DNA from 4 places in the Kitasatospora sp. NPDC097691 genome. Region 1 is predicted to be linked to each of the others. Evidence: riboswitches for the same ligand, from Rfam matches in the RefSeq annotation. Region 1 holds a riboswitch; each other region holds the start of a gene.

Region 1 (5,746 bases):
GCGCCAGCGCAGCGCCGGGCTGATCGGGCTGATCACACCGGAGTTGAGCAACCCGATCTTCCCCGCGCTGGCGCAGGTGATCGAGCAGGCGCTCAGTCGGCACGGCTACACGCCGGTCCTGTGCACCCAGACGCCGGGCGGATCCACCGAGGACGAACTGGTGGAGATGCTGGTGGACCGGGGTGTGGCGGGCATCGTCTTCGTCTCCGGGCTGCACGCCGACACCACGGCCGACCACGACCGCTACGCGCGACTGGCCGGGCGCGGGGTGCCGTTCGTGCTGATCAACGGCTTCAGCGAGAAGATCGACGCGCCGTTCATCTCGCCGGACGACCGGGCCGCGATGTGGATGGCCGTCCAGCACCTGGCCGAACTCGGGCACGAGCGGATCGGGCTGGCCGTCGGGCAGCGCCGGTACGTGCCGGTGCTGCGCAAGATAGAAGGCTTCACGGCGGCGATGCGGGAGGTGCTCGGGCGCACCCAGGAGGAGGCCGAGCTCCTCGTCCACCACACGTTGTTCAGCGTGGAGGGCGGACACGCGGCGGCCGGCGCGCTGCTCGACAAGGGCTGCACGGCGATCGTCTGCGGGAGCGACATGATGGCGCTCGGGGCGATCCGGGCGGTGCGGCAGCGCGGGCTGTCGGTGCCGCAGGACGTGTCGGTGGTCGGGTTCGACGACTCGCCGCTGATCGCCTTCACCGAGCCGCCGTTGACCACGATCCGCCAGCCGGTCGAGGCGATGGCCACGGCGGCGGTGGACGCGCTGCTGGAGGAGGTCGGCGGGAACGCCGTCCAGCGCGGCGAGTTCATGTTCCAGCCGGAGCTGGTGATGCGCGGGTCCACCGGGGCCTGCGCGCGCTGAGCGCCGGCCGCAGGGCCAAGGGAAGGGCCCCGGAGGGCGGTTGCTCTCCGGGGCCCTTCGGCGTGCCTGCCCGTGCTCGGCAGCGCTCGGCGGTGCCTGGCAGCGCTCAGCCGTGTTCAGCCGTGCTCAGCCGCGCTCGGCGTCGGTGGGGCGCTCCTGGGCGAGGCGGTTGCCGTCGGCCGGGTCGCCGGTGCGGGCCTCGGTGCGGCGGCCGCGGGCCAGGTAGTCGCGCAGGACCAGTTCGACGGCGTCCTGCGGGTTCTTGGTTCCGGAGAGCATCATCGCGTCGATCGCGAGGTTCGCGTCGAGTGTGACGGTGACCTGGGCCATGTGACTCCTCCTCGGGTGCAGAGCAGCAGCATGCCTGTTCGGGGTGGGTTCCACCACGGGGATACGCCGCCACCCCCGGGGAGGAGCGACCAGGCTCTCCCCGGGGGTGGCGGGCGATCAGCGTTCGGGCGACGGATGACAGATGACAGATGTTGAAATCTGTCATCTGTCATCCGTCAGCGGTCAGCCGGAATCCGTCAGCTGGTATCCGTCGGCTGTCGGCTGTCGTCCGTCAGCCGTCTCGCCGTGCTCAGACCCGGCCGGCGAAGTCCGGGGCCCAGTTGGCGATGGTCTGCTCGCGCACGCCCGAGCTCGGGTTGGCGGCCTCGACGTACTTGCCGTTGCCGACGTAGATCGCGACGTGGTAAACGCCCGAGTCCTTGCCGTTGTTGGACCAGAACAGCAGGTCGCCCGGCTGCAGGCTGTCCAGCGAGACGTGGGTGCTGGCGGCGGCCTGGTCGGCGGCGACGCGCGGGACGGAGATGCCCGCGGCGCGCAGTGCGGCCTGGGTCAGACCGGAGCAGTCCCAGCCGCCGTTTCCGGTGCCACCGTAGACGTACGCCTGGCCGACCTTGGACTCGGCGAAGGCGACCGCGGCGGCCATGCTGCCGGTGGCGGCCTGGGCCGGGGCCTGAGCGGCCGGGGTCTGGGTCTGGGCGACCGGCTTGGCGTTCACGGCACCGCCGTTCGCGGACTGACCGGACTTCTGCGAGCGGTTGAACCAGGTGAAGTCCGAGCCGGACTTGTCCGACGAGGCGGACTCCTGGGTCTGGCCGTGGTCACCGAAGGTCAGGTGCTGGCCCGGGTAGATGGTGTTCGGGCCGTCGGTCAGGGTGCTGCGGTTGAGCTCGTACAGCCGCTGCCAGCCGCCCTGGACGTTGTGCTTGTCGGCGATCGAGGACAGCCAGTCGCCCTCGGCCACGGTGTAGTCGTCGCTCTGGGCGGCCTGCTGGTGCTTCTGGGCCCAGTTGCCGGCGCCGGAGTCGGCGGCGTCCTGGGCGGGCGTGGCCGGCTTGGCGGGCTTGGCCGCCGGGGCCGGGGCCGGGGTCTGGGCCGGCTTGGCGGCGGGGGCGGCGGGGGCGGCGGGCTTGGCGGCGGCCGAGGTGTCGACGGCGGCGGGGGCGCCGCCCTTGGTCAGGCCGGCCTGGACCGAGCACACCGGCCAGGCGCCGGGGCCCTGCGAGGCGAGGACCTTCTCGGCGACGGCGATCTGCTGGTCCTTGGTGGCCAGGTCGGCGCGCGAGGCGTAGGCGGTGCCGCCGAAGGCGGACCAGGTGCTCTGGGTGAACTGGAGGCCGCCGTAGAAGCCGTTGCCGGTGTTGATGCTCCAGTTGCCGCTGCTCTCGCACTGGGCGACCTTGTCCCAGGTCGCGACGGAGGCGGCGGAGGCGGTGCCGGAGACGAGGCACGGGACGGTGAGGCCGACGCCCGCGACGCCGATGGCGGCGATCACGCGGCGGGTGCGGCTGGACAGACGGGTGCCGTTGGTGGGCAGCATGAAGACGCGGTCCTCTCCCACGCCTGCGAGGTGAGCTGTCGGATTCGGGCCGGAGTTGCCCGGCCGCGCGTGAGCGCGGCTTCACCCCTAGCCCTGAACCGTTCCTGGGAGCGGTCCGGGGCGACTTACCTGTGGGTCCCCCGCTCCTGCCGTGGTGCGTTTTCGCGCTGCCAGGACATCCGACGGCAGGACTCGGCGTCGCGGATGAACTGGGTCCGTGTGGTCACGAACGGGGAGCACGTTAAGCAGACTTAAGTTCAAACTGCAAATAGCTGTGACGCGCATCACGGTTTAGTGGGAACTGCCAAAATGGCACGCAATCATGATCGCAAATGATCGTTTTTCGGCAATGCGGTTGCGGATGTCCACAACTGTCTTTGCCTCAGGAATGGCATGACGGTGTGTCGAAGTGCGAAACGGAGCACTGGTCGAACCGGGGGGGGCGGCCGTGATTCGAGCGCCCGGGAGTGCGCCCGCTATTCCCTTGCAAACAGCACCAGAACGGACATTCCATTCATTGTTCGCTTAACTCCGGTAACTCCCGTACGGCGCAGGAGCAGGAAAGCGGGCAAAGCGAAGGGCCCGGAACGCAAACCGTTCCGGGCCCCGTGTGCGCGCCGACGGGCGCGCGGTGTCAGCTACTGTCCGGCAGGTCCCTCGGCGGCCGCGTGGGCGCCACGGGTGCCCTCCACGGCCCCCTCGGCCTCGGCGGCGGCCGCCGCCTCCGCCTCGGCCCGTGCCAGGTCCTCCGGGGACGGCGTGGGCAACGCGGCCAGGTAGGTAGAGGCGATCAGCTGGCCGACGGTCGGGTACGCGCCCAGCGGCGCCGCCGACGGGCAGCCGGTCTCCTCGGCGGCCGTGGCGAGCAGCTCGGAGTCGGCCTCCGGTCCGATCACCAGCGGGGCCAGCGCCGGGCGCTGGGAGCCGGTCTCCTTGAGGTGGTTGACGGCCGCGGCGACCGAGCCGGGCACGTCGAGCGCGGCCGCCACGACCGGGACGGCCAGGCGGGCGGCCAGCAGCACGCCGGTGATGCCGGCCGCGGCGGCGGCGTCCTCGCCGCCGACGGTGGTCAGGACCACGCCGTCCGCGGCGGTCGCGATGGCGAAGAGCCGGGCGCGGTCGGCGCGGGCCAGCCCGGCCTCGGAGAGCCGTACGTGCACGGCCTCGGCGAGCAGCGGGTGCGGGCCCAGCGCGTCGGTGACGGGCGCGCCGTACTCGGCGGCGAGCGCGTGGAGTTCGGGCAGGAAGCCGTGCGGACCGGGCACCAGCGGCACCAGGACGGGCGTCGGCAGGCCGGCTTCGGCGGCCGTGGCCAGGAGCTCGGCGACGGTGCGGTCCTCGCCGCCCTCGCCCTCGGCGGACTCGCCGGGGAGGTAGCCGACCGCGGCGTGGACGCCGTTCTGCTCGCTGCGGACGATGGAGAGCAGCTCCTCGACGACCGAGCGGGACTCGGGCCCGGCGGCCGCGGGCACGGCCAGCACCAGTGCCGGTGCGCCGGTCGGAATTTCGGGGCGCTCGGGACGACGGTGGCGCCCCCGCGCACGGGAGCCTGGAGTGCGGACGGGCAGTGGCGCGCCCGGGATGGCTGCGGTGCTCATGCCGGAGATCGTAGGACATCTGCCCGTCCGGCCTGCAGTCGGCTGCCGTACGGGTTTCGCGCGGCCGCCGTGCGAACCCGGTGTGTCCGCCGCATCGGGTTCGGGCGGTTTGCCTACAATCCGGACATTCCACACCCAACCCCCGTGCGAGCACGGGCCATTGCCTCGACGTGCCCGGTGGGGTGCGGCGTTGCATTCGCGGCGCGTGAGATGTCTCACAGCCCGGAGGTCGCCTGACGGAGTGTCACGGCGGTGCGACTCCCGGCATTCGAAGATCAACATTCAGCGGGGAGCCGCTCACGGCCGGTTATCGCGACCCCGGTGATTCAGTCGGCTATGTCCGTTTACGTACCGTCAGGAGAAGGCCCCGTGAAGAGTTCGGGGCTGCGGGTAAAAGGCCTCGTGCACCTGCAATGTCCCGTGCTGATGCACGTGCACTGCAGCTATCATCGCGTCAAGTGAGGCGTTGTGCCGGGCCGGTACGGGGCCGGTCCGTTCGTTCGGCGGTGCCGGGGGCGCCGCGCTGGACGACAACTCCGGAGCTCTTCGGGAGACTTCTATGCACGACTCGCAGAACACGCACGGCTCGCACGGCACCTACAACGGGATGGCTGCGGCCGATCTCACGGGGGTGGTCTGGCAGAAGAGCCGGCACAGCAACTCCCAGGGCAACTGCGTCGAGTTCGCGGCCCTGCCGGGCGGCGACGTGGCGATGCGCAACTCGCGCTTCCCGGACGGTCCGGCCCTCATCTACACCCGGGCCGAGATCGCCGCCCTGCTGCTGGGGGCCAAGGACGGGGAGTTCGACCACCTGGCGGTCTGACCGACCGCCGTGCTCCACCATCGGGGGGCCGTCGTGGGTGCCGACACCACGACGGCCTTTGTCTTTTCCACTGTCTCGGGTGCCGTCGCCTCCCGGACCGGTCGCCGCCCGGGGGAACCGGTGACGGGGCCTGGCGCAGGGGCCCGGGGTGTGGTCCTCCCGGGGCTTCCCTCGACCGGCCGCTCCGCCTGCCGTTCGGCCCGCTGAAGGGCCTGGCACGGGACTGCGTACCGGGCCGACCACTCGACCGGTGTGCCGATCGACCACTCGACCGCTCTCCCGGCCGATCACCGGGCAGGTCATCGCACCGGTCTCCCGACCGATCATCGGGCCGGTCCTTCGGCCGACCGCGCGCCGGGCGCTGCTCGCCACGTGCCGCGAGGCGCTAGGCCGAGCGCCGGTGCCGTCCACCGATGTCGACCGGGCCGCCGAGCGCGTCGATCGCCGCGCGCCCACCGATCTCCGGGCGTCCGTCGAGCGGGCCGCCCGCCGGCTCCGCCTCGAACAGGGCCCAGACCACCTTGCCGCTGCCCAGCGGGTGCCAGCCCCAGGAGCGGCTGAAGGACTCCACCAGGTGCAGCCCGCGGCCGGATTCGGCGACGAAGTCCGCCTCCCGGGCCACCGGGCCCACGCTG
Region 2 (5,746 bases), on a different contig from region 1:
GCCGAGTCGTAGTCCGGCAGGTCCTGGGCGATCGCGGACACCGTGGTGACCGTCCCGGCCAGGCCCACCAGGGTGGCCGCGCCGGTCAGCGGGACGACCTCCTCGGCCTTGTCCAACTCGGCCCGCACATGCGCCCGGGCCTCGGCGATCTGCTCCGCGGAGGGCAGCTCGGCGCCGCCGAAGTGCCGCTCGGTGAGCCGCACGCAACCGATGTCCACCGAGCGGGCCGCCTGCACCTCGTCCACGCCGAGCACGAACTCGGTCGAGCCGCCACCGAGGTCGAACACCAGGTAGGGGGCGGGGAACTGACCTCCGGTCAGCTCCTTGGTGGCGCCCAGGAAGGACAGTCGCGCCTCCTCCTCGCCGCTCACCACCTCGGGCTCGACGCCCAGGACGTCGCGCACGCCCTTGACGTACTCGTCGCTGTTCTCGGCGTCCCGGGAGGCGCTGGTGGCGACGAAGCGCACCCGCTCCGGGCCGACGCCGAAGCCGGAGATGATCTCCTGGTACTCCCGGCAGGCCGCGAAGGTGCGGGCCAGCGCGTCCGGGTGCAGCCGGCCGGTCTGGTCCACGCCCTGGCCCAGCCGGTTGACGATCATCCGGCGGTCGAGGTCGGTGATCTCCCCGGTCTCCGGGTCCAGGTCGGCGACCAGCAGCCGGATCGAGTTGGTGCCGCAGTCGATCGCGGCGACGCGGGTCATGGTCACTGCGACTCCTGCTGCCCGCCGGTGTCCTCGGCCGGCCCGTCCTCGGCCGGCTCCTGCGCAGCCCGCTTCTTGGCGGCGCGCTGGGCGGTCTTCTGCTGCTTGGCGGCGATCACGGCCTCGTGGTCCTGGTCCTTGGCGCGGTTGCGGGCGACCCGCTCACCGGCCGCCCGGACCTCCTCCGGGGAGACGCACGGGCCCTTGGCCCACCAGTCCTCCAGCATGCCGATCGCCTCGTCGCCGAGCGGGTTGACGCCCTCGCCGGCCGCCAGCGAGTGGCCGACCAGCACGTGCAGGCACTTCACCCGGTCCGGCATGCCGCCGGCGCTCGGGAAGCCCTCCAGCACCTCGATCGCGTCGCGCCGGGCGATGTAGTCCTCGTGCGCCTTCTGGTAGGCGGCGGCCAGCTCCGGGTCCTCGGCGAGCCGGGCGCTCTGGTCCTTCATGACGCCTTCCGCCTCCAGGGTGCCGATCAGCGAGGCGGCCTTGGGGCAGGTCAGGTAGTACAGCGTCGGGAACGGCGTGCCGTCCGGCAGGCGCGGAGCCGTCTCCACGACGTCCGGGTTGCCGCAGGGGCAGCGGTGCGCCACACCGCGCAGGCCGCGCGGCACCCGGCCGAGCTGGGCGGCGATGGCCGCGACGTCGGCGTCGGAGACGGCGGGGTGGTTCTCAGTGGTCATGGGGGGAGGTGTCTCCAACGGGGGACGGTGGGAGCGGAAGGGGGGTGCCGGGGGCCGGCGCGGCCGTGTCGGCGGCGTCGACCGAGTCCCAGATGCTGGTGTACCAGGGCTTGGCGGCCGTCGCCTGACCGGCGGCCACCCCGGTGGCGGGGGCGCCGGCGGCGGACGAGGAGGGCTTGGCGGAAGCCTGGCCGGCCGGGTCCACCGCGATGTACGGGGTCTCCCCCGGCACCGCGTAGTGCAGCCGGGCGCGCGCCTGCGCCTTGACGTACTCCGGGTCCTGCCAGCGGGCCCTGTCCCGGCGCAGCTGCTCGACCTGCTGGCGCACGCGGTCGGCCTTCGCCCGCTGGGCGGAGATCTCGGCGCGCTGGGAGATGATCTGCCGCGTCGGGTAGGCGAGGATCGCCACCAGCGAGCACAGCACCAGGACGAGGACGGTCGCCCGGCTCGTGAACCGAGGCCGGGCCGCCAAGCCCGGGATCCTCCAGCCTGCCATCTCCCGTATCCCCTCCTGGTCGCGACGGTGCCCCGCCGTCCACCCTACGGGGTGAACGGCGGGGCACCGGTCAGGCTGGCGCTGGCGCGGGTGCTCAGCCCTCGTGCTTGAAGCGCGGGAAGGCGCCGCGGCCGGCGTACTCGGCGGCGTCGTCGAGGATCTCCTCGATGCGCAGCAGCTGGTTGTACTTGGCGACGCGCTCGGAGCGGGCCGGGGCACCGGTCTTGATCTGGCCGCAGTTGGTGGCGACGGCCAGGTCGGCGATGGTGACGTCCTCGGTCTCGCCGGAGCGGTGCGACATCATGCAGCGGTAGCCGTTGCGCTGGGCGAGCTCGACGGCGTCCAGGGTCTCGGTCAGCGAGCCGATCTGGTTCACCTTCACCAGCAGCGCGTTGGCGGTGCCGGTCTCGATGCCCTTGGCCAGGCGGGCCGGGTTGGTGACGAACAGGTCGTCGCCGACCAGCTGGACCTTGTCGCCCAGCTTGACGGTCATGGCCTTCCAGCCCTCCCAGTCGGACTCGTCCAGCGGGTCCTCGATGGAGACCAGCGGGTAGGCGGCGACCAGCTCGGCGTAGTACTCGATGAGCTCGTTGGCCGTGAGGGCCTTGCCCTCGAACTGGTAGGCGCCGTCCTGGTAGAACTCGGAGGCGGCGACGTCCAGGGCCAGCGCGACGTCACGGCCGGGCACGTAGCCGGCCTTCTGGATGGCCTCGGTGATCAGGTCCAGGGCCTCGCGGTTGCTGTCCAGGTTCGGCGCGAAGCCGCCCTCGTCGCCCAGGCCGGTGGACAGGCCGCGCTCCTTCAGCACGCCCTTGAGGGTGTGGTAGACCTCGACGCCCCAGCGGACGGCCTCGGAGAAAGACTCCGCGCCGATCGGGGCGATCATGAACTCCTGGATGTCGACGTTGGAGTCCGCGTGCGAGCCGCCGTTGAGGATGTTCATCATCGGGACCGGCAGGACGTGCGCGTTCGGGCCGCCCAGGTAGCGGAACAGCGGCAGGTCGCTGGCCTCGGAGGCGGCGTGCGCGACGGCCAGCGAGACGCCGAGGATGGCGTTGGCGCCGAGCGAGGACTTGTCCGGGGTGGCGTCCAGGTCCAGCATGGCCTGGTCGATCAGGCGCTGCTCGGTGGCGTCGTAGCCGACCAGCTCCGGGCCGATCTGCTCGATGACGGCGAGGACGGCCTTCTCCACGCCCTTGCCGAAGTAGCGGTTCTTGTCGCCGTCGCGCAGCTCCAGGGCCTCGAAGGCACCGGTGGAGGCACCCGACGGGACAGCGGCACGACCCGTGCTGCCGTCGTCGAGGCCGACCTCGACCTCGACCGTGGGGTTGCCGCGGGAGTCGAGGATCTCACGGGCTACGACGACATCGATGGACGGCACGAGGCATCTCCTTGCGGAAGCAGGGTCCCGCTGACGGTGACGCTGTCGGCGGGACGATTGCGGAGTCGTTACGGACCAGAGCCTAACCGCCCGGGCTCTCCAGGCCACGTCGGCCTCGGTCCCGTCTCAGCGTGTGGCCCCACTACCCACCGGTAGTTCACCTGCTTGTCCCAGCTTGTCCCACCGGAGCGGGCGAATGCGGACGAAGGGGGCCGGTGGGACCGACCCCCCTCTGCGCACCCCGGGCACCGGACCGGTGCCGGTGCGGACGGGCTCAGCCGAGGTGCAGGACCTGGCCGGGCATGATCAGGTCCGGGTCACCGCCGACCGTGCCGCGGTTGCCGTCGTAGAGCGCGTGCCAGCCGCCGGACACGCCCTGGGCGGTGGCGATCGACGACAGGGTGTCGCCGGAGCGGACGGTGTAGTCGTGACCGGTCTGCGCGGCCGGGGCCGGCTGGGCGGCCTGCGGGGCCGCGTGCTTGGGGGCGTACTGCTGCGCCGACTGGTCGACGGGCTTCTCGGCCCGGTCGGGCGCGGCGTGCTTCGGGGCCTGCTTCTGGACGGGCTTCTCGACCGGCTTCTGCACCGGCTTCTCGGCCGGCTTCTGGGCCTGGCGCTTGGGCGTCTGCTGCTGCGGGGCGGACTGCGGCTTGGCGTCCGAGGAGGTGTCGACGGACGCCGGGGCGCCGCCCTTGGTCAGACCGGCCTTGACGGAGCAGACCGGCCAGGCGCCGGGGCCCTGCGCGGCGAGCACCTTCTCGGCGACCGAGATCTGCTGCGCCTTGCTGGCCTGGTTGGCCTGCGCCGCGTACGACGTGCCGCCGTACGCCTTCCACGTGCTGGAGGTGAACTGCAGGCCGCCGTAGTAGCCGTTGCCGGTGTTGATGCTCCAGTTGCCCCCGCTCTCGCACTGGGCGACGGAGTCCCAGGTGGAGACCGGGGCGGCGGAGGCGCCGGTGGCGGTGAGGAGCGGCATCGCGAGTCCGACGCCGGCCACACCGGCGACGGCGATGGCCTTCTCGGCCTGGGTGCGACGACGGTGACGGCCAGTTCCAACGAACAGCATGAAGAGGTCCCTCTCCGCACGCCTGCGAGGTGAGCTGTCGGGTTCGGACCGGGAGGTGGCCCGGCCGCCGTGCGCGGAAACGATTCCGCTCGGGCGGCTTCACCCCAAGCCGTCGAGGAACGGCAACAAACCTGGTTCCCCCGCCCCTGCCCAGGGTTCTGGTCGGTTTCCCGTGACGCGGCGGGCAGGATTCGGCGTTCCGCGCACGAGGTCCGCAGCTGCGAACTCCAGGGAGAGTAGACAGATCTTCAGACCGATCACAAGCTCATATCACAGATATCACACAGAAATTACGGCGCGTGTCCGATCGCCTACCAACGGCGCCACTATGTCCGCATTGATGGGCGTTCACGCCCCGTTGGAAGCCTGCCGGGCGACGTTCCGTCAGCACGTTTCCCGGCGTTTCGTCACCTCTTGTCAGTTCGCCGGGGGCGCGGAAGGAGCGTGCGGAGGCGTATGCGGGGAGCGGCTCTCCGGAGTGAATTCGACCGGGAGTTCCCGCAGGCCACGCATGATCAGACCGCCCCGCCAGCGCAGATTCTCCGGGCTTTCCGCGAGCTGCAGATCGGGCAGCCGGGAAAGCAGCGTGGCCAGGGCGGCGCGCCCCTCCAAACGGGCCAGCGGGGCACCGATGCAGTAGTGGATGCCGTGCCCGAACCCCAGGTGGGGATTGTCCGCCCGGGCCAGGTCCAGGGTGTTCTCGTCCGCGAACCGGTCCGGATCGCGGTCCGCGGCGGCCAGCACCACCAGCACCGGATCGCCGACCGGGATGTCCACCCCGCCGATGGTCACCGGCCGTGTCGCGAACCGCCAGGTCGCCAGCTCCACCGGCCCGTCGTAGCGCAGGAGTTCCTCGATGCCCGTCTCCAGCAGCGCGCTCTCCCCGCGCGCCACCGACTCCTGCAGCAGCCGGCGCTGGCCCGGGTTGCGCAGCAGCGCGTACGTCCCGTTGCCGATCAGGTTCACGGTCGTCTCGAAGCCCGCGAAGAGGAGGATGAAGGCCATCGCCGCGGCCTCGTTCTCGGTCAGGTGCTCACCGTGGTCGCTCGCGCGGATCAGGCCCGAGATCAGGTCGTCCCCGAGGTCCGCGCGCTTGCGGTGGATCAGCTCCAGCAGGTACGCCCGCATCCGCTTCACCGCCCGTCCCACGCCGCCGCGTTGGCTGCCGCCGTGTCCCGGTTTCGTGTGTCGCAGCATCATCCCGGCCCAGTCGCGGAAGTCGTCCTGGTCCTCGGCCGGCACGCCCAGCATGTCGCAGATCGCGTAGATGGGGAGCGGGAAGGCGAACTCGTGGATCAGGTCCGCCGAGCCGCGCTGCGCGAAGCCGTCGATCAGCCGGTCGGTGAGCTGCTGCACCCGCGGCTCGAACTCGGCCACCCGGCGTGGGGTGAACGCCTTCGACACCAGCCGGCGCAACCG
Region 3 (5,746 bases), on a different contig from region 1:
GTACGGACGGTCGGCCATCGCGGTGGCCATCGCCTCCCGGGCGGCCCGGGCGCGGTCCGCGACCACCGGCAGCGGCAGCGCGTACGCCGGGTCGACGGCGATCACCCGGCAGCCCAGCTCGCACGCCTCGGCGGCCAGGCCGGCCGCGCCGCCGGGGCAGTCCAGCAGCGGCCCCGGCAGGGCGGCGAGCCGGGCCCGGGTGAGGTCGAACAGGGCGCAGTACTCGTCCAGCGGACGGGAGGTGACCAGGACGTCCGGCGGGCCGGAGGGACCCTGTTCGAGGGGGAACCCTTCGGCGGGGAAGCGTTCGGGGGGAAAGCCTTCGGCGGGGAAACGTTCGGAGGGAAAGCCTTCGGCGGCCACGCGGCCATCCGAACACGCGGCGGCCCCGCCCGCACCCGGAGGGCGGACGGGGCCGGAGGGGGCCGGAGGGGCCGGAGGGGCCGGAGGGGCCGGAGGGGCCGGAGGGGCCGGAGGGGCCGGAGGGGCCGGACCGAACCGGACCGAACCGGACCGGCCCGGACCGGTCGGTACCGGCTCAGCGGCCGAGCAGGCCCTGGACGGCGGCCCGGTTGACGTTGGTCAGGCCGCGGACCAGCTGCGCGGTGAGGAACACCAGCACCACCCCGACCAGCGAGACCGCGGCGATCTGCCACACCCCCTCGATGTAGTAGACGTGCCGCACGTGGTGGCTGTCCGTGTAGTCGAACACCTGGTACCCGCGCCAGTCGGTGTAGGTCGGGAAGACCCAGTGGTAGACGGGGTAGAGCGCCATCGCCCAGCCGACCAGCAGGAACACCAGCGTCATGGTGAAGCTGAAGATCGCCCAGGGGAACATCACCACCTGGTGCAGCGCGGCCTTCCAGCCCGCCGGGTCCGCCAGCCGCGCGGTGATCGCACCCCAGGTGCCCGGCCGGACCTGGCGCACCGGCTTCGGGCCGGGGACGTCCAGGGCCAGCATGCCGCGCACCCGGGCCCGCTCCAGCCGGCCGAACCCCCGGCCGGCGACGGCCAGGCCGGCCAGTACGGGCAGGCCGAGGGCCGTGACGAAGGTGCCGAGGCCGAGGCAGAACAGCGTGATCGTGACGGTGAACCCGGCGATCGCCACCGGCAGGCCGGTGAGCACGTACCCGATCTCGCGGTAGTAGTGCGCGGAGAACGGCGCCGCCAGGAAGGCCGGCGGCTGTTCCGTCCGGTTGGCCCGGTCGGGGCGCGGGTCGGCGCCGTAACCGCCCAGGATGTCCGACTCGTGGTCCAGTGTGCTTCGGCTGCTGCTCATGTACCGGCCCCCGGCCCCTCGTTGTGACGGTCGTTCGCGTTCCCTGACGTCGTCCAGTCTGGTCGAACGGGGGGTCGCGGGGGCATCCGGAGGCCTGGCGGATCGGGGGTGGGGTTAACCCCCCTCCCCTCCGGGCCACTGGTCGAACGGCTACCGGCTACCGGCCGGGCCCGACCACTCGACGGCGAGCAGCACGTAGAGGTCCGAGTCGGACCGGTCGCCGGCCTGGAGCCGGTCCTGCCGCGCCCGCCCCTCCGGCCGGAACCCGAGCCTGGTGAGCACCTTGGCGGAGGCCGTGTTGTCCGCCTCGACCCGGGCCTCCAACCGGCGCAGGCCCAGGACGCGGAAGCCGAAGTCGCAGAGCAGGGCAGTGACCTCGCCCCCGTAGCCGCCGCCCTGGAACTCGCGGCCGAGGACGCAGCCGAGGTGGGCGTCGCGGTGCTCCCCGAGGGTGAGCGAGGCCTGGCCGATCGGGGTCGCGTCCTGCGGGTCCTCGGCGTCGGCCAGCCTGGTGACGGCGAGCCGGTAGGTGTCCCGCTGCTCGGCCATCGCCTCGTCCAGGTAGAGCTCGATCTGGTCGGCGCAGGTCTCGCGGTCGTGCGGCTCGAACGGCAGGTGCCGGGTGACCTCCGGGTCGCCGAACAGCGCGTGCAACGCGTCCACGTCGCCCTCGGTGTGGTGGTACTCGCGGATGGCCAGCCGGGGGCCGGTGAGTCGAACGGGGACCATGGCTGCCGACCCTACCCGCCCCCGGCGGCTACCGTTCGGACTATGAACGACGAAGACCTGCGGCTCGCCCCGCGCACCAGGGCCGCCGACCTGCTCGCCTGGGCGGCCGAGCAGGGCCGCACGCCGGTGGCCGAGGGGCCGCTGCACGCGGTGCTGGCGCTGCTGGAGCTGGGCGAGAGCAGGATGCACGACGGCTGGCCCGAACTGACCTCCGACGCGGTGGAGCACCTGCTGTACGAGCGCCTCCACCTGTACGTCCAACCCGAACCCGAGGAGGACCCGCTCGCGTACGGCGAGGCGGTCCGGCTGCTGATCGACCACCAGCGGGCGGCCCGGCGGCTCAACGCCAAGCGTCAGGAGCGGCTGCACGCGGAGGCCGAGTGGCAGGGCGAGGTCGCGGCCGGGCTGCTGCGCCGCGCCGACCTGGTGACCTGGCCCCGGCTGTACGCGCTGCTGCTGCACGCGCACGGGGTGGACGTCGCGGACGGGTCGGCGGTGCGGGACTGGCTGACCGGCTTCGGCGGGCTCGCGGAGGAGGAGCGGCTGGCCGCGTACGAGGCCCTGGTGCCGGCCGGCTGGCTGGACGAGCCGGACGAGCAGGGCTGGGGACCGGGCCGGGTGCTGTCCGTCGGCATGGCCACGGACGGCGCCCGGCGGCTGCTGGAGCAGGGCCTGATGCGGCGCAGCTACCGCAACCTGGCCGAGCTGACCGCGCTCGGGCGGCCGATGCCGGACGAACTGACCGGGGACTTCGGGCACTTCGAGGACGCGGCGGTCGATGCGGCGCTCGACCTGTTCGGGGAGTGGACGGTGCCCGGGCTGCCGCGGCTGCTGGTGGCGGAGTTCCCGGAGCTGGCGCCGGAGCCGGGCCAGGAGGAGATCGACGCCTACCTGACGCAGCTGCCCGCCGAGGAGTAGGCGCCCGCGGAAACCGAGAGCCCCCGGCCGCGTGCGACCGGGGGCTCTCGGGTGTCCGTCACGGGCTCCCGGGTGTCCGTCACGGGCTCTCAGGTGTCCGTCACGGGCTCCCGGGTGTCCGTTACGGGTTGAGGCCGTGCTGCTGGAGCCAGGGCTCCGGGTCGACCGGGGCGCCGCCGCCGGGGCGGACCTCCAGGTGCAGGTGCGGGCCGGTGACGTTGCCGGTCGCGCCGACCTTGCCGATCTGCTGGCCGGAGGTGACCGTGCCGGAGCCCTTGATGATCGAGGAGAGGTGGCAGTACCAGATCTCGGTGCCGTCGGGCAGGGTCTCGACGATCCGGTAGCCGTACGAGCCGGACCAGCCGGCCGAGGTGATGGTGCCCTGGCCGAGCGCGTAGACCGGGGTGCCGGTGTCGGCGGCGAAGTCCAGGCCGGTGTGCAGGTTGGCCCAGTAGCGGGCGCTCTGGCCGTAGTGGGCGGAGAGCCGGTAGTCCTTCACCGGGAGGGTGAGGGCGGCGGCCCGCTTGGCCTCCGCCTCGTCGGCGGCGCGCTTGGCCTCGGCTTCCTTGGCGGCGGCCTTGGCCTCGGCCTCCTGCGCGGCCTGCAGCCGGGCGGTCTCCTCGGCGGCGGTGCGCTGGCCGTCGGCCTGCTGCTGGATGCGGGCGGCGAGCGCGAGGCCGGGGTCGGCGGAGAGGGCGACCGGCGTCTCGTCCGGGGCCTCGATGGCGGGCGCGGCGGCCGGGGTGGCCGAGGCGAAGCCGGTGGCGCCAAGGGTGGCGGCGACGGCGGTGACGCCGAGCAGCGGGGAGGCGCCGCGGGCCTGACGCGGCATCCGGTGCCGGTTGGTCTCGGCCTCCGGGCCGAAGGCCTCGGGACCGTCCGCACCGGGGTGGTCGAGGAGCTGGGTACCGGCTGCGGGGCCGGCCGGGTGTGCCGGAGTGTGCGTCGACGCCACGGAGGCGCGCTCCTTTCCTTCCTTCGCGCCTACCGGGTTAGCTGACGGGTTCGGAGCAGGAAGGTCTCCTACGGCCGGGCCGGGGCCCCGCCGATTCACCCCAAGGAACGTGGTTCCCCGGCTCCCTGACCTGCCCGGAGGCCGGCCGGCGGGATTAGGCGACGGCGCACGGTGCCGTCTGGGTACGGCGTTGACGACCGCGCTGCGTTATCAAACGTTAATCCTAGGACGCTCTGATTCCAAGCCATCCGTCCGGGACGGCCGTGGAGCGGGTGATCGGACGTCAACGAACGACCCTTCGACACGAGCACCCCATCTGAGTACTCCTACTCATGTGCGGCCCGACCGGGCGGCCGCATCCTGACGCCATGAGCGCACCGATGCAGAACCGCACGACGGCCGCCTACTACATCCAGGCCATCCTCTCCTTCGCCCTCTCGGGCACGACCCTCGCCGTCGGGATCGCCTACCTGCCGGTCGGCGGGTGGACTCGGGCGTTCCTCGGGATCGGCCTCCTCTACACCGTCAGCTCCGCGTTCACCCTGGCGAAGGTGATCCGGGACCGGCAGGAGACGAACGAGATCGTCAGCCGGGTCGACCAGGCCCGGCTGGAGAAGCTGCTCAGCGAGCACGATCCGTTCAAGGTCGAGGGGGTCTGAGGCACACCCCCTCCTCTCCCCTCGTCCCCGCCCCTCCGGTCGAGCCCTTGACGGCTAAGGCTATTAGCCTTAGCTTTATGGCTATCGGCAGTACCGCCGATGCCCGCAGCGGCGGACCGAGGAGGCCCACCATGAACGCCACCATCACCCCGGACACCCAGTACCTGACCCTCCCCGGCGGGCGGATCGCCTTCGACGACACCCGGCAGGGCGACCGCACCCCCGTCGTCCTGCTCCCGGGCATGCTCGACAGCCGCGCCGCGTACCGGCACCTCCGCCCGCTGCTCGTCGCCGCCGGCCACCGGGTCGTCACCATGGACCTGCGCGGCTTCGGCGAGTCCTCCATCACCTGGGACGACTACAGCCCCGCCGCCATCGCCGACGACGTCCTCGCCCTGCTCGACCACCTCGGCATCGAGCGCGCCGTCCTCGCCGGGAACTCCTACACCGGCGCGACGGTCGTCAAGGCCGCCGGGGACGCGCCGGAGCGGGTCGCCGGGATCGTCCTGATCGACGCCTTCGTCGAGAACCCGCAGCCCGGCGCCCTGATGCGCGGCGTCCTCGGCCTGATGGGCGCCGCGCTCGTCCACTGGCCCGCCTTCTGGGGCTTCTACCTGCGCCGGATGGCCTTCCCCGGCGCCAAGCCCGCCGACTTCGACGCCTACGTGAACGGGCTGGTCGCCGCGCTGCGCACCCCGGGCCGCAAGACCGCCACCCGCGGCTACGTCACCGGGGACGCCTCGCCGGTCGGCTGGACGGCCGCCGTGCGGTGCCCGGCGCTGGTGGTCATGGGCAGCAAGGACCCCGACTTCCCCAAGCCGGAGCTCGTCGCCGACCGGCAGGTCGCGGCACTCGGCGCGCGGAAGGCGATGATCGAAGGGTCCGGGCACTACCCGATGGCCGACAACCCGCATGCCACCGCAGACGCCCTGCTGCCCTTCCTCGCCGAACTCGCCTGACGCCGCCCGACCGCCGCCGGACCACCGCCCGACCACCGCCCGACTTCCGTACGGAGAGACCCGAGACCATGCCCCGCATAGGACTGACCCCCGACCAGGTCGTCGACCACGCCATCGCCCTCCTGGACGAACAGGGCACCGAAGCCCTCACCCTGGCCGCGGTCGCCGCCCGGGCCGGCGTCGCCACCCCCTCGCTGTACAAGCACGTCAGCGGCGGCCTGGCCGAACTGCGGCGGCTGATCGCGGT
Region 4 (5,746 bases), on a different contig from region 1:
ACTGCTCGGACGCCTGCTCGGCCTCCTCGTAGAGCTGCTCGACCTGCGCCTGGACGTCCTTGCGGTCGGCCGGGTCCGGGCTGCCGGGGGCGGCGTGGGCGCCGCCGCCGGTCGCCACGCCCAGCGCGGTGGTGGCGGCCGCCGTCAGCACCAGCGCACGGGCGAGCAGTTGGGAACGGCGGTGCACGGGCATGGCGGCAGCGGCTCCAATCCTGCGGCGCGGCCCCCGCGGCCGCCCATGGCGGGCGGCCGTCGAGCGGGAGTCCGGTGGCAGACGTTAGCGAGTCCGGGCAAGCGAGTCCAAACCCCACCGGACCCGAATATTTGACCCGTAATCGGACATTGGCCCGAGCGGCCGCCAACGCCGCAGGCCCGGCCTTCCGTGGTGGAAGGCCGGGCCTGGGAGGAGCCGAGGTGGGGTCAGACCCGCACGATGCCGCTCAGCGGCATGTTGGTGACGGCCTCGTAGCGGACCGAGGCACCCGGCTTGGGAGCGTGCAGCACCTGGCCGTTGCCGGCGTAGATGCCGACGTGGTGGGCGTCCCCGTAGAAGATCAGCAGGTCGCCGGGCTGGGCCTGGGACAGGTCGGTGCCGATCCGGGTGCCGGCGTGGGCCTGCTCCTGCGAGGTGCGCGGCAGCGACACGCCGACCTGGTTGAACGCCCAGACCATCAGGCCGGAGCAGTCGAAGGAGCTCGGGCCGGTGGCGCCCCACACGTACGGGCTGCCGACCTTGGAGGCGGCGGCCGAGAGGGCCGCGCCGCCGCGCGAGCTGCCGGCGACGATCGGCTTGACCGGCGTGGACGACGGCGTGGAGATGTCGGTGCGGCTGTTGTCGCGCGAGGCGCGGTCGGCGTTCTGCTGCGCCTTCGCGGCGGCGTCGGCCTGGGCCTTGGCGTCGGCGGCGGCCTTCTCCTCGGCCGCGCGCAGCGCCTGGCGCTCCTGCTCGGTCAGGGTGTTGAGCAGGTCCTGGGCGGCCTTCAGCTTGGTCTGGACCTCGTCCTTGGAGGCCTTCAGCTGCTGAGTGGTCGACTCCAGCTCGGCGAGCTTGCCCTGGGCCTCGGTGCGGTCCTGGTCGAGCTTGCGCTGCTGCTCCTGGAGCTGCTTCAGCTGGTTCTTCTGGGTGTCACCGGCCTGGTTCAGCGCGCCGGCCTGGTTGAGGAAGCTGTCCGGGCTGGACGAGAACATCAGCTGGACGGTCGGGGATATGCCGCCGTTGCGGTACTGCTCCCCGGCGATCTCGGCGAGACCACCCTGCAGCTCGGTCACCTGGGCCTGCTGACGGGCCACCTGGTCCTGCAGACCGGCGACCTGCTTCTCCAGGGTCTGCTGCTTCTCCTGGGCGGCGTTGTACTGCTCGGTCGCCACCTCGGCCTGCTCGTTGAGCTGGTCGACCTGCTCCTTGACCTGGTCCTTGGTCGGCTGCGGGTCGGCGTGGGCACCGGACTGCGCGGAGAGGGCGACGGCAGCGGCGGCGACACCGGTCAGGATCGAGACCCGGGCGCGACTGGCTGGCTTGGGACGACGATGGGACGCCACGAAGGCGGGCTCCTTCTTCCTACGTCCGCCTACCGGGTGAGCTGACGGGTTCGGGCCGGAAGCATGCCCTACGACGCCTCACGGCCGTTCCAGCGGCCGACCTGGCGCCGATTCACCCCGGAGGAACGTGGTTCCCCGGCTCCGCTCCGCAGCGCCCCCGACCACTGGGCTCCCCTGTCGGGCAGTCGCTTCGACCTGCCCCGCTGCCTTGCGAACTCGACGGTAACCACCGCCGCCACCCTGGCTGGGTGATCGACAGTGCGGTGGTTCGGGGCACGACCCTAGTAACTGAACCGTGATCGGTTCAAATCCTTGTCAGAAAAAAGACGGAAGATTACCCAAGTTCTTTTGTGAAAATGACCGATGGTGATCGCGACCGCACGCAAGGCTGATCAGGTCTCACCCGTCCGCCGCGAAACGGTCGAAAACCCGAACGCCACCCCCGTCGGAGGTGGCGCGGATCACAGGGGCCGTCGGGGGCCCTCCGGCGTGTCGGGCCGTCAGACCCGGCGAATGGTGTTGATCGGCATCGCGTCGGCCTTCATCACCTTCACCACGTCACCGGTGTGCGGCGCGTGGACCACCATGCCGTTGCCGATGTACATCCCGACGTGGTGCATGTCGCCGCCGTAGATGACCAGGTCGCCGGGCTGGGCCGCGGCCAGTCCGGGCACCGCGGTGCCGTAGTGGCCCTGCTCCTGCGAGGTGCGCGGCAGCGAGACGCCGGCCTGGCCGTACGCCCAGAGCATCAGACCGGAGCAGTCGAAGGTGCTCGGGCCGGTGGCGCCCCACACGTACGGCGAGCCCTGCTTGCTCATCGCCTTGGCGACGGCCACCGCGGCGTACCCGCTGGCCGGCGGCAGGTTGCTCAGGTCGACCCGGTCGCTGCCGCGCGAGGCCCGGTCGTCCTGCGCCTGCTGGGCCTTCAGCGCGGTGCGCTCGGCGGCGCTGAGCGAGTTCAGCAGGTCCTGGGCGGCCTGCAGCTTGGTGTTGACGTCCGCCTTGGCCTGGTTCAGGTCCTTGGTGGTGCTGTCCAGCGAGGCCAGCACGGCGGCCGCCTCGGTCTTCTCCTGGTCCAGCCGGCGCTGCTCGTCCAGCAGCGACTTGAGCGCCTCGGCCTGGGTGGTGCTGGCCTGCTGGACGGTGGAGGCCTTGTCCAGGTAGCCGGACGGGTCGGAAGAGAGCATCAGCTGGACGGACGGGTCGATGCCGCCGCTGCGGTACTGGTCGCCCGCCACCTCGGCCAGGCCGCCCTGCAGCTGGGTCATCTGCTCCTGGCCGCGGGCCACCTGGTCCTGCAGCTGGTCGGCCTGCTTGCGCAGCTGGTCGGCCCGCTCCTTGGCGCCGTTGTACTTCTCCGCCGCCTGCTCCTGCTCCTCCTGGAGCTGGTCGATCTGCGCCTTGACGTCCGTCTTGTTCGGCTGCGGCGCGGCGTGCGCGGCCACCTGGGCGGAGAGGGCGACCGCGGTCGCAGCGGCAGCGGTGAGCACGGAGACCCGCGCGCGGCTCGGCTGCTTGGGACGGCGGTGGGAGGCCAAGGGACCGGCTCCTTCTTCCAACGGACTCACCCGATCGGATGAGATACCGGAAAATAGGTTTGACGCCAGACCCTAGTGCGGATCTATCCGCTTTGCCACTCCCCCGAAGGCGTGAACTCCGTTCCCCACACCGACTTCACCACACCCGCACACCGTCGCGGACACGACGCTGACCAGGTGTCATCCTACCGGGCCGACGCTCAGGGCCGCGCCAGCCGGTTCAGCAGCAGCACCGACGCCACCGGGCGCGCGCCCGCCTTCCGCACGCCCTCCGCGACCTCCCGGTCGGCGGAGACCACCACCACCGGACGGCCCTGCGGCTCCGCCCGCACCAGACGGCGGATCAGCTCGTCCGCGGTCTCCCCGGTCCGGCTGAACCGCACCCGGACCCCGCGCGGCGGCGCCATCATCACCGGAACGTCCAGGTCCTGCCCGTCGAACACACAGGTGACCTCCGCCTGGGTGCGCTGGGCCAGCATCGCCAACCCGCCCAGCAGCCGGATCCGCTGCTGCTCCAGCGGCAGCGTCGGATAGCCGGTCTTGGTCACGTTGTAACCGTCCACCACCAGGTGCACCTGCGGGATCGCCAGCAGCTGGTCCAGCAGCGCCGGGTCGTCCTCGGCCAGCCCCCGCCGCGCCACGTCGTGCGGCGAGGCCGCGCCCGGCACCACCGCCTCCACCAGGTCCGCCGGGCGGATCTGGGAGACCGGCAGCGCCAGCTCCCGCTGCAGGCCCTGGGCGGACTGCAGCACGGTGTCCAGCAGCAGCCGCAGCCGCATGTCCTCGACGCTGCGCCCCTCGCGGGCCGACCGGCGGCCCTGCTCGGCGGCGTTCTCCAGTTCGGACACCCGGTGCTTGAGCCGCCGCGCCTCGGTCTCGGCCGCGCCGCGCTCGGCCGCGCCCTGCGCCTTCGCGGCCTCCAGCTCCCCGGCCACCCGACGCGTCTCGGCCTGCGCCCGGCGGGTGTCGCTCTCCAGCGACCGCACCTTCTTGCGCAGCGACTCGGCCTCCCGCCGGACACCCTCGAACTCCGCGCGCTGCCGGTCCAGGTCCGCCCGCGCGGTGGCCCGCACCTCGGCCAGCTCGGCCTGCAGCTTCTCCACCAGCCGGGCCGCCTCCGCGGCCGCGTCCTCGGCGCCGGCCCGCTCGGCCTCCTCGCCGGCCTCGGCGACCAGCCGGCTCCAACCCGCCGAGCGCACCAGGTAGGCGGCGGCGGCGACATCCATCGGATCGGCGGCGCCGGGGACGCTTCCCGACTCCAGCGCCCTCACCAGGTCCGGCTGCCCCAGTCGCAGCCGCTCCGCTATCCGCACCCGGAAGGCCGGCTCCGCCTCCAGCGCGGCCGCCAGCGCGGTGGCCGCGTACTTGGCGCGCCGCGCGGGGGTGAACTTCACGTACTGACGCAGGCTCTGCGGGAGCTCGCCCGGCGGCAGTCCGCCCAGCGCGTCCGAGGCCAGCCCGACCACGCGTCGGCGCACCCCCTCGGGCAGCGGCCGGTCCAGCTTCTCGGCGCCACGCTCCGACGCGGACTCGGAGACATCGGAGGAGTCGGACGGGCCGGACTGATCGGACGGGTCGGACGAACCGATCTCCGCCTCGACGGCCTCGGGGCCGACGGCCGCCGCGTCGACGGCGCCGGGCACAGCGCCCTCCGCCGGCCCGGTCCCGGCGTCCGACACCTGCGCCTGCGCAGCGGGCCGAAGCCCCTGCGCTTCGCCGGGCTCCTTCGCTGCGTCCACCACGTCCTCGGCTCCGATCCTGTTTTCCGGCGGGGTACGGCCGCGACCCCCCGTCGTCACGCTCCGTGCGTCTTGTTCTTGTTCTGCATTGTCCGGCGTGGCGGACGGGCGCGCCGCGCACCGCCCGCCGCACCGGCGAGGATCAGCCCTGCTCGGCCGGGGCCTCCGCGCCCTCGGCGCCCGGACGGGCCACCAGCTCGACCTGGTCGACGGCGTTGCACCAGCGGCAGCGCACCGACTCGACGGTCTCGCTCAGCACCTCGGTCTCCTCGACCTTGGAGTCTCCGGCCAGGTCGAAGTGCAGGAACTCGGTCACCCGCGCGGTGCGGGTCACGTCGAACCGGGTGAGATTGCCACACAGCGTGCAGCGCCAGCGCGTCTCGGCGGTCAGGGCGGGGACGGTCATCGGGGGGTCCTCTCGGGTGGTCCCTGCGTGGGCCAGGCGCTCCCCCCGGAGCCCCGGCGTCGGCGGCGGGAGGCGGGAATGCCCGCCCCAAGCCTATTGCCTGGGGCAACCGTCGCGACCACCGGTCAGCGGAATAGCGGGGCTAGTCCACCTGCCGTAAACCGCCGTGTCACCTGCGGCGCCCGGAGGGATGCTTGGCCGCATGGCGCTCGCGGCCCCCGACCACACCGCCGCGCGGGGCGGCCGGCCGGAGGTGGCCGCCCCGGCGGTCACGTATGCGCTGATCGCCGTCAACACCCTGGTCTTCCTCCTCGGCCCGGCCGCCGGGCTCAATCCGCTGTACGGCACCGGCCGGACCCGGGTCTGCGCGGAGCAGCGGTACGAGCAGCGCTGGGGCGCCGTTCCGGCCGAACTGCTGACCGGACGGCCGCTCACCGCCGAACAGTTGACCGAGGCCCCCGACCCGGTTCCCGGCTGCCCGGCCGCCCCGACCCCGGGCAAGCACCCGGCCCTGTCCGCCCTCA

Evidence for each region. A riboswitch is a leader RNA that binds a small molecule or an ion and turns the genes downstream of it on or off. The one in region 1 is predicted to bind cyclic di-AMP.
Region 2: linked by a shared signal. The riboswitch ahead of ABTY56_RS16505 (transglycosylase family protein) and the one ahead of ABTY56_RS04105 (transglycosylase family protein) in region 1 are both predicted to bind cyclic di-AMP.
Region 3: linked by a shared signal. The riboswitch ahead of ABTY56_RS32850 (M23 family metallopeptidase) and the one ahead of ABTY56_RS04105 (transglycosylase family protein) in region 1 are both predicted to bind cyclic di-AMP.
Region 4: linked by a shared signal. The riboswitch ahead of ABTY56_RS13735 (NlpC/P60 family protein) and the one ahead of ABTY56_RS04105 (transglycosylase family protein) in region 1 are both predicted to bind cyclic di-AMP.

What each region holds. Positions count from the first base shown of each region.
Region 1 covers NZ_JBEORY010000004.1:13,668-19,413, reverse strand. Annotated here, with positions in the region: gene ABTY56_RS04115 (LacI family DNA-binding transcriptional regulator) at 1-862, shown strand, start outside; gene ABTY56_RS04110 (hypothetical protein) at 989-1,192, opposite strand; gene ABTY56_RS04105 (transglycosylase family protein) at 1,443-2,690, opposite strand; cyclic di-AMP (ydaO/yuaA leader) riboswitch at 2,698-2,859, opposite strand; gene ABTY56_RS04100 (sirohydrochlorin chelatase family protein) at 3,329-4,288, opposite strand; gene ABTY56_RS04095 (DUF397 domain-containing protein) at 4,848-5,111, shown strand; gene ABTY56_RS04090 (ATP-binding protein) at 5,497-5,746, opposite strand, start outside.
Region 2 covers NZ_JBEORY010000020.1:4,886-10,631, forward strand. Annotated here, with positions in the region: gene ABTY56_RS16485 (Ppx/GppA phosphatase family protein) at 1-701, opposite strand, end outside; partial or broken gene ABTY56_RS16490 (DUF501 domain-containing protein) at 887-1,402, opposite strand; gene ABTY56_RS16495 (FtsB family cell division protein) at 1,374-1,856, opposite strand; gene eno (phosphopyruvate hydratase) at 1,975-3,261, opposite strand; gene ABTY56_RS16505 (transglycosylase family protein) at 3,536-4,327, opposite strand; cyclic di-AMP (ydaO/yuaA leader) riboswitch at 4,333-4,501, opposite strand; gene ABTY56_RS16510 (cytochrome P450 family protein) at 4,745-5,746, opposite strand, start outside.
Region 3 covers NZ_JBEORY010000067.1:23,159-28,904, forward strand. Annotated here, with positions in the region: gene ABTY56_RS32830 (class I SAM-dependent methyltransferase) at 1-363, opposite strand, end outside; gene ABTY56_RS32835 (sensor domain-containing protein) at 539-1,279, opposite strand; gene ABTY56_RS32840 (GNAT family N-acetyltransferase) at 1,430-2,008, opposite strand; gene ABTY56_RS32845 (hypothetical protein) at 2,051-2,926, shown strand; gene ABTY56_RS32850 (M23 family metallopeptidase) at 3,048-3,881, opposite strand; cyclic di-AMP (ydaO/yuaA leader) riboswitch at 3,894-4,052, opposite strand; gene ABTY56_RS32855 (YiaA/YiaB family inner membrane protein) at 4,250-4,540, shown strand; gene ABTY56_RS32860 (alpha/beta fold hydrolase) at 4,672-5,499, shown strand; gene ABTY56_RS32865 (TetR/AcrR family transcriptional regulator) at 5,568-5,746, shown strand, end outside.
Region 4 covers NZ_JBEORY010000015.1:69,835-75,580, reverse strand. Annotated here, with positions in the region: gene ABTY56_RS13740 (C40 family peptidase) at 1-193, opposite strand, end outside; gene ABTY56_RS13735 (NlpC/P60 family protein) at 421-1,539, opposite strand; cyclic di-AMP (ydaO/yuaA leader) riboswitch at 1,550-1,703, opposite strand; gene ABTY56_RS13730 (C40 family peptidase) at 2,040-3,077, opposite strand; gene ABTY56_RS13725 (NYN domain-containing protein) at 3,278-4,666, opposite strand; gene ABTY56_RS13720 (hypothetical protein) at 4,959-5,222, opposite strand; gene ABTY56_RS13715 (rhomboid family intramembrane serine protease) at 5,425-5,746, shown strand, end outside.